DNA from 4 places in the Prosthecodimorpha staleyi genome. Region 2 is predicted to be linked to each of the others. Evidence: predicted binding sites of a transcription regulator. Region 2 holds the regulator's gene; each other region holds the start of a gene.
The links. Region 2 encodes LexA, which represses DNA repair genes until DNA is damaged. Its sites were predicted from a motif close to TGTTCNNNNTGTGTTCNG; they were not measured.

Region 1 (4,209 bases), on a different contig from region 2:
TCGGGCACCTTCTCCCCCCTTTGTTTGGGGAAGGGGATAACCTGTTGAGGGATTGTGCAGAGGTGGCCCGCAGATCCTTCGGTTCCTTCCCCTTTGCCCCTGCCAAGAGGCAGAAGGTGCCCGAAGGCCGGATCTAGCTGCTCGCTACATTCGAGATCAAGCGGCGGCCCGACGGGGCGCAGGGTGCAGTGGTCCGCCTGCAGGTCAGTCGGGGATACCGACGCGGGATTGGCCGCGCCGGCGCGAGGAAAACGGTTCGCGGTCCGGCTTGGCCGTGATCGTCCCGGAAAAGATCGGACGCCGAAAGGTCTGGCGGCGCTGCCCAGTCAATCGGGCAGCCGGACGGCGCCGGTCTCGTCGAAGCTCCAGAACGGGTTGTGGGCGACCTCCCAGAGATGGCCGTCGGGATCGGCGAAATAGGCCGTGTAGCCGCCCCAGAAGGCCTTGCTTGGCGGGCGGGTGACGCGGGCGCCGGCGGCGGCGGCGCGGGTCATCACGGCCTCGACCTCGGCCGGGGATGCGACGTTGCAGGCGACGGTGACGGCCGAAAAGCTGCCCCGGCCTCCGGGGCTCTCGCGGCTTCCGGGCTCCTGGCCCCCGGACCGCTCGCCTTCCGGTGCCGTGCCGTCCGGTCGAGCGCCGTCCGAGGGCCCTGCGGTGCCGGTCAGGCCGGCATCCTCGGCCAGGGCCGCCCGGCCGAACACCGACAGGACCAGCGCACCGACCTGGAAGAAGGCGACCGCCCCGGCCACGCTCTGCGCCGAGCGCACGAAGCCGAGCCGCTCGTAGAACGCGGCGCTCGCCTCGACATCGTCGACACCGAGCGTGATCAGATGAATGCGCGGGACCATGTCCGTCTCCTGCCAACCGTTGCCCGTCCGATCCGGGCCTCTGTCTCAATGCCGAAGCCGTTCCGATACGGCTGCCGTTTCGATACGGGGGCCGGCCCGTACGGCTGCTGGCGCGTACGGTGCTGGCGCGCGGGCGCCGGGCGACGGCGACACCCGCCTCCGCTCCCGCCGGTTGCCGCCATCCGGTCCCGCCGTGCCGCCGCTCCGTCCGGGACGACCCGGGACCGTCCCGGCGAACCGGCCCGGCTTTCTGTCGGTCGGCACCGGCGAACCGGGAGGATCCTCCATCGGTCGGCACCAGCGAACCGGGAGGACGGTCTCTCGGCGGCGCCGGCTGAACGGCACGGCGTGGCGCCGGCCGGGATCGTTGCGCCGCCGCCGGTTCCACGTCGGCAGCCGGTTCTAGAACAGGCTCAGCTGCACCCCGCGTCCGACCGGCGGCTCGAACAGGTCGGCCCTGAGCCGGGTGCGGCCGCCCTTCTGCAGGCCGAGCTTCTTGACCTGCAGTTCGAAGCGGCGGGCGATCTGCCAGGCATAGGGACCGGCGCCGCGCATGCGCTTGCCCCAGGTCGAATCGTAGTCCTTGCCGTCGCGCATCGCCCGGATCAGCGACATGACATGGCGATAGCTGTCCGGCCGGTTGACCAGCAGCCATTGCCGGAACAGCTCGGAGACCTCGAGCGGCAGGCGCAGCAGCACATAGCCGGCCTCGCGCGCCCCGGCCGCCTGGGCGGCATCCAGGATGCGCTCGATCTCGTGGTCGGTCAGCGCCGGGATGATCGGCGCGACCATCACGGCGGTCGGCACGCCGGCCTCCGACAATTCGCGGATCGCATCGAGCCGGCGGCGCGGACTGGCGGCGCGCGGCTCCATGGCGCGGGCGAGCCGGCCGTCGAGCGTGGTCACCGAGAGCGCCACCTTGGCGAGGCCCTTGGCCCCCATCCGGCCGAGAATGTCCTTGTCGCGCGTGACCAGGTGCGACTTGGTCACGATCGCGACCGGGTGGTTGGTCCGTTCCAGCACCTCCAGCACCTCGCGCATGATCCGGTGCGTCTTCTCGATCGGCTGGTAGGGGTCGGTGTTGGTGCCGATCGCGATGGTGCGGCACTGGTAGCCGGGCTCACCCAACTCGCGCTCCAGCATCGCCGCCGCATTCGGCTTGACGAACAATCTGGTTTCGAAATCGAGCCCCGGCGACAGGCCCATATAGGCGTGGGTCGGCCGGGCGAAGCAGTAGACGCAGCCGTGCTCGCAGCCGCGATAGGGGTTGATCGAGCGGTCGAAGGAGATGTCCGGCGACTGGTTGCGCGTGATGATCCGCTTCGGCTTCTCGACCTGGACCTCGGTCTTCAGCGGCGGCAGGTCGTCGAGGCTGTCCCAGCCGTCGTCGACGGCGACCCGCACTTCCGTTTCGTAGCGCCCGCTGGCATTGGTCACCGCACCCCGGCCGCGCCGCCGCTCGGCATCGATCCGGACGCCGATCTCCTCCGGTGCCGGCTCGAACACCTCCTCGGGCGACGGCTCGAACATCTCGTCCGGCGCCCCCGCCATCCCACCATCGGCTACCGCCCGCCGGACGGCACCGCGGCGCGAGATGCGCCCGACAGGCACATCCGGAGCCGAGTTTTGAATGTTTCGAAGCGGGGCCATGGCAAAAAGCTACCAAGCGGCACTGAACAAATCAAGAACATTCACGAAAATTCGACAGATAGCCTCATGGGCGACTCCCGACAGCATGGCTGACCTGTTATGACATTGCCATGCTTTCCGTGGTCATCCCGACCCTCAATGCCGAAGAAGGTCTCCTGCGCACGCTGGCCTCGCTGGTCCCGGCAGCCGCGGAGGGAGCCATTCGCGAAGTCGTCGTGGTCGACGGCGGGTCGCGCGACGGGACCGAGAAGGTCGCCGAGGCGGCCGGCTGCACGCTGCTGCAGCATCCTGGGCCCTGGGGCGAGCGCGTCGGTCAGGGCGTCGCCATCGCGCGCCGCGCGCCCTGGCTGATGATCCTGCCGCCCAACGTGCTGCTCGAAGGCGAGTGGTTCCGCGAGGTGATGGCTTTTGCCGAGCGGGCCGAGCGCAACGGCGCGGCCGGCGAGGCGGCGGCGTTCCGTCTGGCCTTCGATGCCTTCGGCTGGCGCGCGCGTGTCGCGGAGGGCACCGTCGGGGTGGCCAGTTCGGTCTTCGGGCTGCCGCTGCCCGAGCAGGGGCTGATCCTGAGCCGGCGGGCCTGGGACACGGCGCGCCGGCACGCCCCGATCCGCGACCACCGCGACCTGATCGGCCGAATCGGTCGCCGGTCGATCCATATTCTCCGGTCCAACGCGGTCGCGATCGCCAGCCGGCACGACGGCCGCGACCTGCCGGCCGGCGGTGCCATCGCCCGCCACGTGCTCGCCGCGCTCGGCGTCCCGATCCGCGCCACGGGCGCCTGATCGCTGCGCCCGGCGCCCGTGCCGATTGCGATGACCCTGCGTCTGTTGCGAGGTCACTGCGGCTGTTCGGGCCGGCCTCAGCCCGGGACGGGCGCGCCGCGCAGCTTGCCGCGCTTCAGATGCTCGTCGAGCCGCGGCATGATCTCCACGAAATTGCACGGCTGGTGGCGATAGTCGAACTGCGCCGCCAGGATGCCGTCCCAGGCGTCCCGGCAGGCGCCCGGCGAGCCCGGCAGGCAGAAGATGAAGGTGCGGCCGGCGAGCCCGGCGGTGGCGCGCGACTGGATCGTGGAGGTGCCGATCTTGTCGTAGGACAGGCGGTGGAACAGGATCGAAAAGCCGTCCATGCGCTTGTCGAACAGCGGTTCGACCGCCTCGGGCGTCACGTCGCGACCGGTGAAGCCGGTGCCGCCGGTGGTGATCACCACGTCGATCCGCCCCTCGGCGATCCAGGTCTCTACGATCATCCGGATCTCGTCGATATCGTCCGGCACGATCGCCCGCTCGGCGAGGTCGTGGCCGGCCGTCGCGATGCGCTCGGCGAGCAGATTGCCCGACTTGTCGTCGGCCAGCGTGCGGGTGTCGGACACGGTCAGAAGCGCGATCCGGACCGGAATGAAGGGTTTGGTTTCGTCCAGTCTCGACATGCTCGCTTGCTCCGTCTCGGTCCCGCGTCCGTTCTGGTCTAAGCCAGCGGCGGGCCGGCGCCAATCCGCAGGATGCCGGGTCCGCCCGACGCGATCTGCCGTCAGGCAGAAATGGCGTGGCCGCGGACACAGACCGTTTCGCTGCGCCGGGCGGCCAGGACGCTCGCAATCACGCCGGGAAAACGGCGTTCGATCTCGTCGAGACGCAGGCGGTTGAGCAGTTCGACGCCGCGCCGTTCGCTGCGCACCAGGCCGGCCTCGCGCAGAATGCGGAAGTGA
Region 2 (4,209 bases):
TCAAGAAATGGGCCGCGGTCGCCGCCTTCGCGGCCGTGACCTTCTATCTGCTGCTGTCCGGCGGCGGGGTCGCGACCGAACGCTCCTGGGTGATGTTCGTGGTCGGACTGGTCGCGATCCTGGCCGACCGGCCGGTGGTCAGCCAGCGCAACGTCGCCTTCGCGGCGCTCGCGCTGATGGCGATCGAGCCCCATACTGTGGTCGAGCCGAGCTTCCTGATGTCCTTTCTGGCGGTTCTGGCGCTGGTCTCGGCGTGGCGCGGCCTCAGCGCCCGGCCGCCCGACCCGGCCTCTGCCGAGGCGTCCGGGATCGTTGCGGAACTGGTCCGGCGCGGCTTCGGCCATGTCATCGGCATGGCGGCGGCCTCCTTCGTGGCGGGTCTGGCGACCGCACCCGTCGTGGCGGCCGAGTTCCACCGGGCGGCACCCTACGGCATGATCGCCAATATGATCGTGTTGCCGATCGTCGGTACCGTGATCATGCCCTTCGCCTGCCTCGCCATGCTGGCCATCCCGTTCGGTCTCGAAATCGTGCCGCTGACCGTGATGGGCTGGGGCATCGACGCGATGCTGGCGGTCGCCCGCATGGTCTCGGCCTGGCCGGGCGGGCAGGGGCTGATCGGGCGCATCCATCCGGCAAGCCTGCCGCTGGCGATCGCCGGCATCCTCTGGTTCTGTCTCTGGACGACGCCGCTGCGCCGTCTCGGCCTCGTGGCGCTGGCGGCGGCCCTGGCGGTCGCCCCCTTCGCGGCGCGGCCGGATATCCTGGTCGGCCAGGGCGGTGCGCCGATCGCGGTTCGGGCGGCCGACGGACGGCTGGCGATCCTCGACGCTCGCGCGAACCGCTTCACCACCGCGACCTGGCTCGCCGCTGGTGCCGACCCGCGCAGCCCCACCGCCGCCCGCGACCTTGCCGGGGACTGGCGCTGCGACCCGCTCGGCTGCGCCTTCCGGGACGGGCATCCCGGCCGTGCGCCGCGGATCCTGGCCCTGGTGCGCGACCCGCGCGCCTTCGAGGAGGACTGCCGGCTGGCCGCCATCGTGGTGACCACGCTCGACGCCCCGCCGGGCTGCGCGGCGAGCGCCGTCGTCATCGACCGCAAGACGCTGGCCCGTACCGGCGCGCTGACGCTCGACTGGCCCCGGCCGCCCGCGTCGACCGGACATCGCCCGTCCTCCGAAGCCGAACCGGGCGATCGCGGCGACCAGTACGACCATCAGCCTGCCTCCGCCCTGGAGCCCGCAGGTCCGACCCCGCCGCAGGCCACGATCACCGCCAGCTTGCCCGCCGGCCGACGCCCCTGGCACGCAGCCGGCCCGTAGTCGTGCAGTCTCCGACCGCGCTGGGACAGTCCGCGCCGGCCCATGACGCCACGCCCAACGCCCCCACCGTACGGCCAGCCATCCAGGGACCCCGGACATCGGACCCCGGATCTCAGCTCGACCGGCACCAGGACCGCTCCGGCCACCGGGCCCGAGCGCCGCGCCGCTCAGTAGCGGCGGATCAGGCCGACCAGCTTGCCTTGGATCTTGACCCGGTCGGGGCCGAAGATGCGGGTCTCGTAGGCCGGATTGGCGGCTTCCAGCGCGACCGAGGCGCCGCGCTTGCGCAGCCGCTTCAGCGTCGCCTCCTCTTCGTCGACCAGCGCGACGACGATGTCGCCGGTATCGGCATTCTCCGAGCGCTTGATCACCACCGTGTCGCCGTCGAGGATGCCGGCCTCGATCATGGAATCGCCGCGCACTTCAAGCGCGAAATGGTCGCCGGACGAGATCAGGTCGAGAGGCACCGGGATCGCGTGGCTGTAGGTCTGGATGGCGGCGATCGGCGTGCCGGCGGCGATCCGGCCCATGACCGGCACCGAGACGACCTGCGCCTTCTCTTCCGCCGGCCCCACCGGCTTCATCTTGCCGAGGCTGCCCTCGATCACCGAGGGGGCGAAGCCCTTGGCGTTGCGGGCGCTGGCAAGGCCCGGCACGACCGAATCCGGCAGCCGGACGACTTCCAGCGCGCGCGCCCGATTGGGCAGGCGCCGGATGAAGCCGCGCTCCTCAAGGGCCGTGATCAGGCGATGGATGCCCGATTTCGAGCGCAGGTCGAGCGCATCCTTCATCTCGTCGAAGGAGGGCGGGACGCCGGCTTCCTTCAGCCGCTCGTGTATGAACATGAGGAGCTCGAATTGCTTCCGCGTCAGCATCGATCGCCGCCTTCGGTTTCGTTTCCAGGTTTCGTGCCCTTCGGATCCGACCGCCGGCCCTCGGCAGCATCGCGGCGGCGAAGACGATCGATCGACCGTCACGACTGCCCGAACACTCTGATGGACCGGTACAAATCACGAACTAAAGCTACACGTTCCCTCGATGTTCTACAAGTGTTAATTTTTCGATAAAAACGGAACACGAACGAAAGAGACACGCATCGAAACGAAACCGTGATGGTCGAAATCGCTCATGTGCGGTCCCGAATCCCGCCGGGCCGGCATGCCCGCCCTCGCGCCCGGCCGGTGGTTCGGCATGGTGGCGCCGTTCGGCGCAAAACCGGCGCGGCCGGACGCGAACCGGCGCGAACCGGGATCGGCGCGTTGCCGGTCTGCCGCCGGGATGCCCGGCGAACCGATCGAATTGTTTAGCCGGCTCTCGGTTGGTCGCGCGGCGGCCGGCCTGCTCAGAAGCGGATGATTCGGCAGGCATCGCCGGCCGCCGCCGCTTCGGCGCCGGGCGCGCGCACGACCAGGCAATCGGCACGGGTGAGCCGGCTCAGCATCGAGGAATCCTGCAGGTCGACCGGCCGGACATGCGGCGGCACAGTGCCGCCGGGCTCGAAGGTCGCGCGCAGGTAGTCCTGCCGGCTGTCGTTCGCCGGCAGTGGCGCGGCCAGCACGGCGGGTTCCTCGGTTTCGATCGCCGGCGCGAGGCCGAGCAGTGCCTTGAGCAGCGGCTTCAGGAACAGGAGCGCGCAGACGAGGCCTGAGACCGGGTTGCCGGGCAGGCCGAGCACGCGCATCGGCCCGAGCGTGCCGAACATCAGCGGCTTGCCGGGCCGCATGGCGATCTTCCAGAAGCCGAGATCCATGCCGGCGCCGCCGAGCGTCTTCTGGACCAGGTCGAGATCGCCGACCGAGGCGCCGCCGAGCGTGACCAGGATGTCGGCCTCCGCGGCCAGTGCCGCGCCGATCTTCTCGGCGATCGCCGCCTCGGTGTCGGCGGCTATGCCGAGATCGATGCCGAGGCCGCCCTGGGCTTCGACCATGGCCAGCACGCCGAAGGCGTTGGAGGCGACGATCTGGTCGGGTCCCGGCATGGCGCCGGGCGGGACCAGTTCGTCGCCGGTCGCCAGCACCGCGACCCGGGGGCGGCGGCGCACCGGCAGCACCGGATGGTTCATGGCGGCGGCGAGCGAGACGGTCCGCCAGTCGAGCCGCGTACCGGCCGGGATGAGCACGTCGCCGGCACGAAAGTCGAGCCCGACGGCACGGATATGGCGGCCGGTCGCGACCGGCTCGACGACCTCGATCTCGCGCTCGGCGACGACCCGCGCATTCTCCTGGATCAGGATGGTGTCGGCGCCCTCCGGCACGGGCGCGCCGGTGAAGATCCGCACGCACTGGCCGGGTCCGAGCCGGCCCTCGAAGGCGCGTCCGGCCGGCGCGGTTCCGATGACGGCGAGGCGGCAGCCGGCGACGGCGTCTTCGGCCCGCAGCGCGTAGCCGTCCATGGCCGAGGCCGCAAAGGGCGGCTGGGTGCGGGTGGCGGCGAGGCCGGCGGCGAGGACCCGGCCCGCCGCCGCGGCGAGCGCGACCGTCTCGCCGCCGAGCGGTTCCACCCCGGCGAGCAGCCGCGCCCGGGCGGCCTCCACCGACAGCAATCCTCCGGCCATGCCTGCGTTCTCCCCGTCGTGCCTGCGTCGCGCTGCCCGGTCAGGCGGCCTGCCAGGGGCCCGACTTGCCGCCCGACTTCTCCAGAAGCCGGATGCCCCCGATCACCATGCCGCGGTCGACCGCCTTGGCCATATCGTAGACCGTCAGGCAGGCGACCGAGACTGCCGTCAGCGCCTCCATCTCGACGCCCGTCTGCCCGGAGACCCGTGCGGTCGCCGTGATCCTGAGGCCGGGCAGCGCCTCGTCGGCCTCGATCTCCACGGCCACCTTGGTCAGCAGCAGCGGATGGCAGAGCGGGATCAGCTCGTGCGTGCGCTTGGCCGCCATGATGC
Region 3 (4,209 bases), 120 kb from region 2:
GCCGAACTTGCCGACATTCTCGACATGCCGGGCGAGATTGGCGAAGCCGGCTTCCAGCGCGGCGAGGTTCTCCTTGCCGAGATCCTCCTTCTTGACGCCGCCATGCATCTTGAGCGCGCGCACGGTCGCCACGATCACGGCCGCGTCCGGCGCCAGTCCGGCCTTGCGGCACTTGATGTCGAAGAACTTCTCCGCGCCCAGATCGGCGCCGAAGCCGGCCTCGGTGACGACGTAGTCGGCGAGCTTCAGCGCGGTCCGGGTGGCGCGGACCGAGTTGCAGCCATGGGCGATGTTGGCGAAGGGGCCGCCATGCACGAAGGCCGGCGTGCCTTCGAGCGTCTGCACCAGGTTCGGCTGGAAGGCGTCCTTGAGCAGCACCGTCATCGACGGCGAGGCCTTCAGGTCGCCGGCCGTGACCGAGCCCTTGCCGCGCGTTTCGGCGACCACCATCCGGGCGAGCCGGGCCTCGAGATCGGCGAGATCGGTCGCCAGGCAGAACACCGCCATGACCTCGGAGGCGACGGTGATGTCGAAGCCGTCCTCGCGCGGGAAGCCGTTGGAGACGCCGCCGAGCGAGGAGACGATCGAGCGCAGCGCGCGGTCGTTCATGTCCATCACCCGGCGCCAGGCGACGCGGCGCGGGTCGATGTCGAGCGTGTTGCCCCAGTAGATGTGGTTGTCGAGCATCGCGGCGAGCAGATTGTGCGCCGAGGTGATGGCGTGGAAGTCGCCGGTGAAATGAAGGTTGATCGCCTCCATCGGGATGACCTGCGCCCAGCCGCCGCCGGCCGCGCCGCCCTTCACGCCGAAGCAGGGGCCGAGCGACGGCTCGCGCAGCGCGATCGCGGCCTTCTTGCCGATCCGGGTCAGGCCGTCGCCGAGGCCGACCGTGGTGGTCGTCTTGCCCTCGCCGGCCGGGGTCGGGTTGATCGCGGTGACCAGGATCAGCTTGCCGTCCGGGCGCTCGGCCTGGGCGGCGATGAACTCGTTCGACACCTTGGCGATGTGGTGGCCGTAGGGATGGAGCGACTCGTAAGGAATGCCGAGCTTGGCGCCGATCTCGACGATCGGCTTCGGCGTCACGCTGCGGGCGATTTCGATGTCGCTCTTCATGGACTGTCCTCCCCTGGAGATTGATGGCCGCAAGGCCTTGCATTTGCGACTTTTGTTGCATGCGACGGAAATCGCTGTCCATGCGACCGGCGGGCGCGCGACCGAAAGGTCTCCCCGCGCGCCCCGCCCGTCGGCACAGGGCCAGAAGCCCGCCTCATGACGACGGCGAGCTTACGCGCGCGCCGTCGACGGGCCAAGCCCCGGAGCCGACGCAAGTCTTCCTGCGAGCGACAAGGCGACGCAGCGTCGCCTGCCGGGCCCGACCCATGCGGCAGCGTCATGGCAGCGCGAATGGTCGCAGGGGCACGGCACGGCCCCCTTCCGGGCCGGTTGCCGGCCAGACCGTCCCGATCGACCCGGCATCCGCCGGCGAGGCCCCGACCCGACCCGCCCCGACCCGACCCGCACCGTCCCGCTCGGTCCGAATCCGCCGCCGACCGCATCAGCGCCGTGGCGGCACGCGTCCCTCCTCCTGAAACAGCCGCGCCGCCGCGTCGAACCCGGCCCAGGCGGCCGCCGCCAATGCCCCGCCGACCGAGACGCGCCGCACGCCGCGCGCGGCGAGATCGGCGACGCGCATGTCCGGCCCGCGCATCAGCACGTTGATCGGCTTCGGCGCCACCGCGCGCACGGTCTCGGCGATCTCGTCGAGGTCGGTCATGCCCGGGGCGTAGAGGCAATCGGCGCCGGCCTCCGCGAAGGCGGTCAGGCGGGCGATGACCTCGGCGAGATCCGGCCGTCCGACCAGATAGGCTTCGCTGCGCGCGACCAGCAGCGTGTCGCCGCCGGCGGCATCGATCGCCGCCCGTGCCGCAGCGATCCGCGCCACGGCAAGGTCGCGCTCGTAGAGGGCGCCGTCGGCCGCGTCTTCGATCGACAGGCCGGCAATGCCGGTCGCCACCGCCAGCGCGACGCTCTCGGCGACGCCCTCCGGCGCCTCGGCGAAACCGTTCTCGAAATCCGCGTTGACCGGGAGATCGGTCGCGCCGGCGAGTTCGGCAAGATGGGCCAGCACGGTCGCCCGGTCGAGCTCGTAATCCTTGCGCCCGCGCGTCCAGGCGAGCCCCGAACTGGTCGAGGCGACCGCCCGGAAGCCCATCGCCTCCAGCCGGCGCAGGCTGCCGAGATCCCACGGATTGGGCAGCAGGAAGCAGCCCTCGCGATGCATCTCGTGGAAATTCCGGCGCTTCTCCGCGGTCTCGATGGCCATGTCCGTCCTCCCTTTGGATTGTTGCAGGCCATTGAAGCACGAGCCGGCGGGCTTGCGCATGCGGGCCGGGCAGCATGGCACGGACGCGCAAATCCACCCTGTACAAATCAAGAACATTCACGCATCCTGCGCCGACAGACACGCGGGAACCCGATTCATGGCCAAGCGCTCCGCCCGTTTCACCTGCCAGAACTGCGGCAGCGTCACGACCCGCTGGGCCGGGCGCTGCGACGCCTGCGGCGAGTGGAACACGATCGTGGAGGAAAGCGACGGCGGCGTCGGCGCCGGGCCGCGCACGATCGGGCTGGCCGGCCGCAAGGGTCGGGTCTTCCCGCTGGTCGGGCTGGCCGGCGAGGCCAGGGAGGCGCCGCGCATCGTCTCCGGCATGACCGAACTGGACCGGGTCACCGGTGGCGGCTTCGTGCGCGGCTCGGCCGTTCTGATCGGCGGCGATCCGGGCATCGGCAAGTCGACGCTCCTGATCCAGGCCGCCGCGCGGCTCGCCCTCAACGGGCAGCGCGTCGTCTATGTCTCGGGCGAAGAGGCGGTCGGCCAGGTCCGGCTCAGGGCCGAACGCCTCGGTCTCGCCGGTGCGCCGGTGTCGCTCGCCGCCGAGACCAGCGTCGAGGACATCCTCGCCACCCTGCAGGCCGGGCCGACGCCGGGCCTGGTGGTGATCGATTCCATCCAGACCTTGTGGACCGAGACGGCCGAATCCGCGCCCGGCACCGTCACCCAGGTGCGCGCCTCGGCCCAGGCCCTGATCCGCTACGCCAAGGCGACCGGCGTCGCTGTCGTGCTGGTCGGCCACGTCACCAAGGACGGCCAGATCGCCGGCCCGCGCGTGGTCGAGCACATGGTCGACGCGGTGCTCTATTTCGAGGGCGACGGCGCCGACCGCTTCCGGGTGCTGCGCGCGGTCAAGAACCGGTTCGGGCCGACCGACGAGATCGGCGTCTTCGAGATGACCGGCAGCGGCCTGTCCGAGGTCGCCAACCCGTCCGAACTGTTCCTCGGCGAGCGCGACGGCAAGTCGCCCGGCGCGGCGGTGTTCGCCGGCATGGAGGGCTCGCGGCCACTGCTGGTCGAGATCCAGGCCCTGGTTGCGCCGACCTCGCTCGGCACGCCGCGCCGTGCCGTGGTCGGCTGGGACGGCAACCGCCTGTCGATGGTGCTGGCGGTCCTTGACGCCCATTGCGGGGTGCGGCTCGCCAGCCACGACGTCTATCTGAATGTCGCCGGCGGCCTGCGAATCCAGGAGCCGGCGGCCGATCTGGCGGTCGCCGCGGCCCTGGTCTCCTCGCTCAGCGGGGTTGCTCTTCCCCGCAATAGCGTCTATTTCGGCGAAGTCAGTCTCTCGGGATCGATCCGGCCGGTCGCCCGTTCGGACCAGCGTCTCAAGGAGGCGGAAAGGCTTGGATTCACGGGGGGAATCGTGCCCCTCGCCAATCTCGGAGAAGCTGCCGGCGGAGCTCTGTCGGGTGCCGTTTCCGGGGTCGAGGCGCTTGCCGATCTGGTCGCCCGGGTGGCGGCCGGCTCTGCAGGACTCGAGGCTCCGGCACGCAACCCTGGGATCTCCGCTCGGCCCGCCCCGAAGCCGGCGGTCGCGTTCGATCGTGATCGCAGGCCTGCCGGGAATCGTGCTATCGAAGGAGCGCCCGGCCGGCTGGCAGGGGGCCCAACCTGATCGGCGAGTGTTCGAGCAATGGATTTCCTGACCGTCCTCGACGGCATCGTCATCGTCGTCGTGCTCGTCTCCGCGCTGCTCGCCATGTATCGCGGGCTGATGCGGGAAGTCTTCTCGATCGCGTCCTGGGCCGTCGCGGCCGGGGCCGCCTTCTACTTCCACAAGCCGCTGCTCCCCTACGCCAAGCAGTATATCTCGA
Region 4 (4,209 bases), on a different contig from region 2:
GCGATTCGACCTCGTTGCGGTGGTGCCGCGGCGCTGGCCGCACCACATGCCGGATGCCTTCCGGCCCGGCGCGTGACATCCTGCCGAGTGTCGCGCCGGATTGTCGGCCGCCCCGGGGGGCGGTACACGAAACAGGATCGCAGGACCGGAGTTGCCGATGCCGCTCGACGTTGCCGTACAGATGGACCACATCGCGGGCATCCGCATCCGCGGCGATTCCACCTTCGCCCTGATGCTCGAAGCCCAGGCCCGCGGGCACCGGCTCTGGCACTACACCGCCGACCGCCTGGCGATGCGCGACGGCAAGGTGTTCGCGGTGGTCGAGCCGGTGGAAGTCCGCGACCAGGAGGGCGATCACTTCACCCTCGGCGACAAGGAGCGGGTCGACCTCTCGAAATTCGACGTGGTCCACATGCGCCAGGACCCGCCCTTCGACATGCACTACGTCACCGCGACACATCTGCTCGAGCGCATCCATCCGAAGACGCTGGTGGTCAACGACCCTGCTCATGTGCGCAACGCGCCCGAAAAGGTCTTCGTGACCGAATTCCCCGATCTGATGCCGCCGACCCTGATCTCGCGCGACGCCGACGAGATCCGCGCCTTCCGGGCGGAGTATCGCGACGTGGTGATGAAGCCGCTCTACGGCAACGGCGGCGCGGCGGTGTTTCGGGTCAAGGCCGAGGACGAGAATTTCGGCTCGCTGATGGACATGTTCTCGACCACCTTCCGCGAACCCTGGGTAACCCAGCAATACCGGGCGGAGGTGCGTGACGGCGACAAGCGCATCATCCTGGTCGACGGCGAATTCGCCGGCGCCATCAATCGTGTCCCGGCGGCGGACGACCTGCGCTCCAACATGGTTCGCGGCGGCCAGGCGGTTGCGACCGACCTCACGGCGCGCGAGCGCGAAATCTGTGCGCGGCTCGGACCGGCGCTACGGGAGCGCGGCCTGATCTTCGTCGGCATCGACGTGATCGGCGGCTTTCTGACCGAGATCAACGTCACCTCGCCGACCGGCATCCGGGCGGTGAAGCGGCTTGGCGGCCCGGATATCGCCTCGATGCTCTGGGACCGGATCGAAGCGCGACGGGCAGGGCGGGCCTGAACGGGAGGGCGGCATGGCCGGGATCACGAAGTCGGTTGCGGCTGCATTCCTGCTCCTGTTGGCGGGGAGCGCCGCCGTGTCGGCGCAGGCCTACCAGTTCGCCATCGTGCCGCCGACCGGCGAAAGCCCGTTCTTTCAGGCCATCCGTGACGGATGCGGCGAGCGCGCACGCGAATTGAAGTCGATCACCTGTGTCTATGCCGCGCCCGGCGGCGCGGAGGCGCGCAGTCAGGCGCAGTTGATCCGCGATCTGGTCAAGGAGGGGATCGACGGCATCGCGGTCTCGCCCGAGACGATGCCGGACGTGACCGCCGCGATCGACGAAGCGGTGGCGGCCGGCATCCCGGTGGTGACCTTCGACGGCGACCAGCCGCGCAGCCGTCGGCAGGCCTTCATCGGCACCAATGCGAAGGATTTCGGCCGCACGCTCGGTGCCTCCGCGCGGCGCTGGAAACCGAAGGGCGGCCGCTTCCTGATCGTCACCGCCGACCCGACCCTGCCCAATCTGGCCGAGCGCATCGCCGGCGTGCGCGACGCGCTCTCGACCGGGTGGACGGAGGCGAAGACCTCGCCGCTGGTCACCGACGGCACCTTCACCGATGCCGTGCGCATGGTCGACCGCGCGCTTGCCGGCGGCAACGACATCGACCTGATCATTTCGGTCGGCGCCTGGCCGATGCTGGCCGCCGACGAGTGGCGGGCGCTGGTCGCCAAGTACAAGCAGCGCATCGATCAGGCGCAGACCGTTCTGGTCGTCGCCGATGCCCTGCCGGCCCAGAAGGCGCTGGTGCGGGAAGGATTGGGCCATGTCCTGGTCGGGCAAAGACCCGGCGACATGGGCGTCAAGGCGGTCGACCTGCTGGTCGATCTGAAGCAGGGCCGCAAGGTGCCCGAGGTGGTCTATGTCGGCTTCGACACCTTCACCCGGCTGGACCTGATCAAGGCGCCGAACTGATCACGGTGTGTTCGCATCGTACAACCGCCGACAACCCAGAGGGTGCCGTTTCCTTCGGTTGTTCGGATTTCGTTCGCCCCTGTCGCTGATTGCGGATCGACGCTGGATTGCTCGCATCTCTTGTATGGCGCCGAATTGTGGTTGCATAAGTTCCTGGAACGTTCTATGAATGGGGCGATTTCGTAGAGGGGCTTGGTGCCGATGGTTGCACATGTCGCGACGGTCTCGTTTCAAGGCATCGAGGCTGTTCCGGTCGATGTCCAGGTGCAGCTGACCAGCGGCAAGCCGACCTTCGCCATCGTCGGTCTGCCCGACAAGACCGTGGCGGAGAGTCGCGAGCGCATTCGCGCCGCCCTCTATGCGACCGGGCTCGGCCTGCCCCTGAAGCATATCACGGTCAATCTGGCACCCGCCGATCTGCCGAAGGAGGGCAGCCACTACGACCTGCCGATCGCGCTCGGCATCATGGCGGCGATCGGGGCCCTGCCGGGCGACCAACTGGCGGATTTCGTGGCGGTCGGCGAACTGGCGCTCGACGGCACGATCGCGCCGGTCGCCGGCGTTCTGCCGGCGGCGATCGGCGCCAATGCCATGGGGCGCGGACTGATCTGCCCGGCCGATTGCGGTTCGGAGGCGGCCTGGGCCAGCCCCGATATCGACATCGTCGCCGGCCGCAGCCTCGTGCAGCTCGCCAACCACTTCAAGGGCACCCAGGTGATCGCCCGGCCGGAGCCGCGCATGCGCGAGAACCCGGCGGCGATGCCCGACCTGAAGGACGTGAAGGGGCAGGAGACCGCCAAGCGGGCGCTCGAGATCGCGGCGGCCGGTTCGCACAACCTCCTGATGATCGGCCCGCCCGGGTCCGGGAAGTCGATGCTTGCCGCGCGGCTGCCCTCGATCCTGCCGCCACTCGATCCGAAGGAACTGCTCGAGGTCTCGATGATCGCCTCGATCGCCGGCGAATTGGCCGAAGGCCGGCTGTCCAATCGGCGGCCGTTCCGGGCCCCGCATCATTCGGCTTCGATGGCAGCCCTGGTCGGCGGCGGCTTCCGTGCCCGGCCGGGAGAGGTCTCGCTCGCCCATCACGGCGTCCTGTTCCTGGACGAACTGCCGGAGTTTCACCCGCAGGTGCTCGACAGCCTGCGCCAGCCGCTGGAGACCGGCAGCGTGATGATCGCGCGCGCCAACCACCGGGTCTCCTATCCGGCCCGGATGCAACTGGTTGCCGCGATGAATCCGTGCCGCTGCGGACGGGCCGGCGAGCCGGGCTTCGTCTGCCGCCGCGGCGAGCGCTGCGCGGCGGAGTACCAGGAACGGCTGTCCGGCCCGCTGCTCGACCGGGTCGATCTCCGGGTCGAGGTCGCAGCGGTTACCGCCGCCGATCTTGTCATGCCGGCACCGTCGGAGGATTCCGCCACCGTGGCCCGGCGCGTCGCCGCCGCCCGGTCGGTACAGGCCGCACGCTTCTCCGCGCTTGGACTTCCCGCCGGCACCACCAATGCCACCTGCAGCGCCTCCGTGATCGACGAGATCGCCCGGCCCGATGCGACCGGCGCGCGGCTTCTCGCCCAGGCGGCCGAGGCGCTGAAACTGTCGGCGCGCGGCTATCATCGCGTCCTGCGCGTGGCGCGGACTCTGGCCGATCTGGAGGGCGAGGAACGGGTCGGCCGGATCCATATCGCCGAGGCGATCGGCTATCGCGGCGCCGGAGAGCGATTGCTGGCGGCCTGACCGCCTGGCAGGCCTGCGGGCCGACGGGGCTGCGGGAGCCCTCGGACATGGGCGGCGCCATATCGGCCCGCACGTTGTCGGAGTGATGTCGCGGTACCGGAATGGCGGCCCGTACGGACGCGCGTCGCCGACGGACAGGCCCATGCCGCTTGCGGGTCCAACCGTCGGAGCCATTTGTGGCCGGGAGGGGCGGCGTCGGTCGACCGGGACGATTGGCGCGCCGGGACGGCAGTCGCCGGCGCGCCTCGCTGTCGTCGCGGCGCAAGGCCGACCGGGGCGGTCTTCCGGTCGGCGGTAGGCGATCTTGAGGTCGGTGCAGTGGCCGGTGCCGGGGCCGATACGAAACCGGCGGCCTGATGGCCGCCGGATACCGGGATTCGCGATCCGCGCGCGGTCAGATCTCTTCGTCGGGCTC

Region 1: the regulator LexA is predicted to act here: its motif matches at 2,524-2,541, upstream of KL771_RS20955 (PA0069 family radical SAM protein).
Region 3: the regulator LexA is predicted to act here: its motif matches at 2,422-2,439, upstream of radA (DNA repair protein RadA).
Region 4: the regulator LexA is predicted to act here: its motif matches at 2,123-2,140, upstream of KL771_RS15310 (YifB family Mg chelatase-like AAA ATPase).

What each region holds. Positions count from the first base shown of each region.
Region 1 is NZ_JAHHZF010000011.1:67,850-72,058, reverse strand. Features, by position in the region: gene KL771_RS20960 (VOC family protein) at 327-851, opposite strand; gene KL771_RS20955 (PA0069 family radical SAM protein) at 1,254-2,381, opposite strand; gene KL771_RS20950 (glycosyltransferase) at 2,612-3,283, shown strand; gene moaB (molybdenum cofactor biosynthesis protein B) at 3,361-3,930, opposite strand; gene KL771_RS20940 (ArsR/SmtB family transcription factor) at 4,032-4,209, opposite strand, start outside.
Region 2 is NZ_JAHHZF010000001.1:593,010-597,218, reverse strand. Features, by position in the region: gene KL771_RS02610 (ComEC/Rec2 family competence protein) at 1-1,322, shown strand, start outside; gene lexA (transcriptional repressor LexA) at 1,490-2,197, opposite strand; gene KL771_RS02600 (molybdopterin molybdotransferase MoeA) at 2,665-3,876, opposite strand; gene moaC (cyclic pyranopterin monophosphate synthase MoaC) at 3,917-4,209, opposite strand, start outside.
Region 3 is NZ_JAHHZF010000001.1:475,090-479,298, forward strand. Features, by position in the region: gene KL771_RS02015 (formate--tetrahydrofolate ligase) at 1-1,113, opposite strand, end outside; gene KL771_RS02020 (isocitrate lyase/PEP mutase family protein) at 1,556-2,323, opposite strand; gene radA (DNA repair protein RadA) at 2,481-4,010, shown strand; gene KL771_RS02030 (CvpA family protein) at 4,029-4,209, shown strand, end outside.
Region 4 is NZ_JAHHZF010000007.1:160,610-164,818, reverse strand. Features, by position in the region: gene KL771_RS15325 (YraN family protein) at 1-76, shown strand, start outside; gene gshB (glutathione synthase) at 158-1,108, shown strand; gene KL771_RS15315 (substrate-binding domain-containing protein) at 1,122-2,063, shown strand; gene KL771_RS15310 (YifB family Mg chelatase-like AAA ATPase) at 2,265-3,794, shown strand; gene KL771_RS15305 (DUF1013 domain-containing protein) at 4,189-4,209, opposite strand, start outside.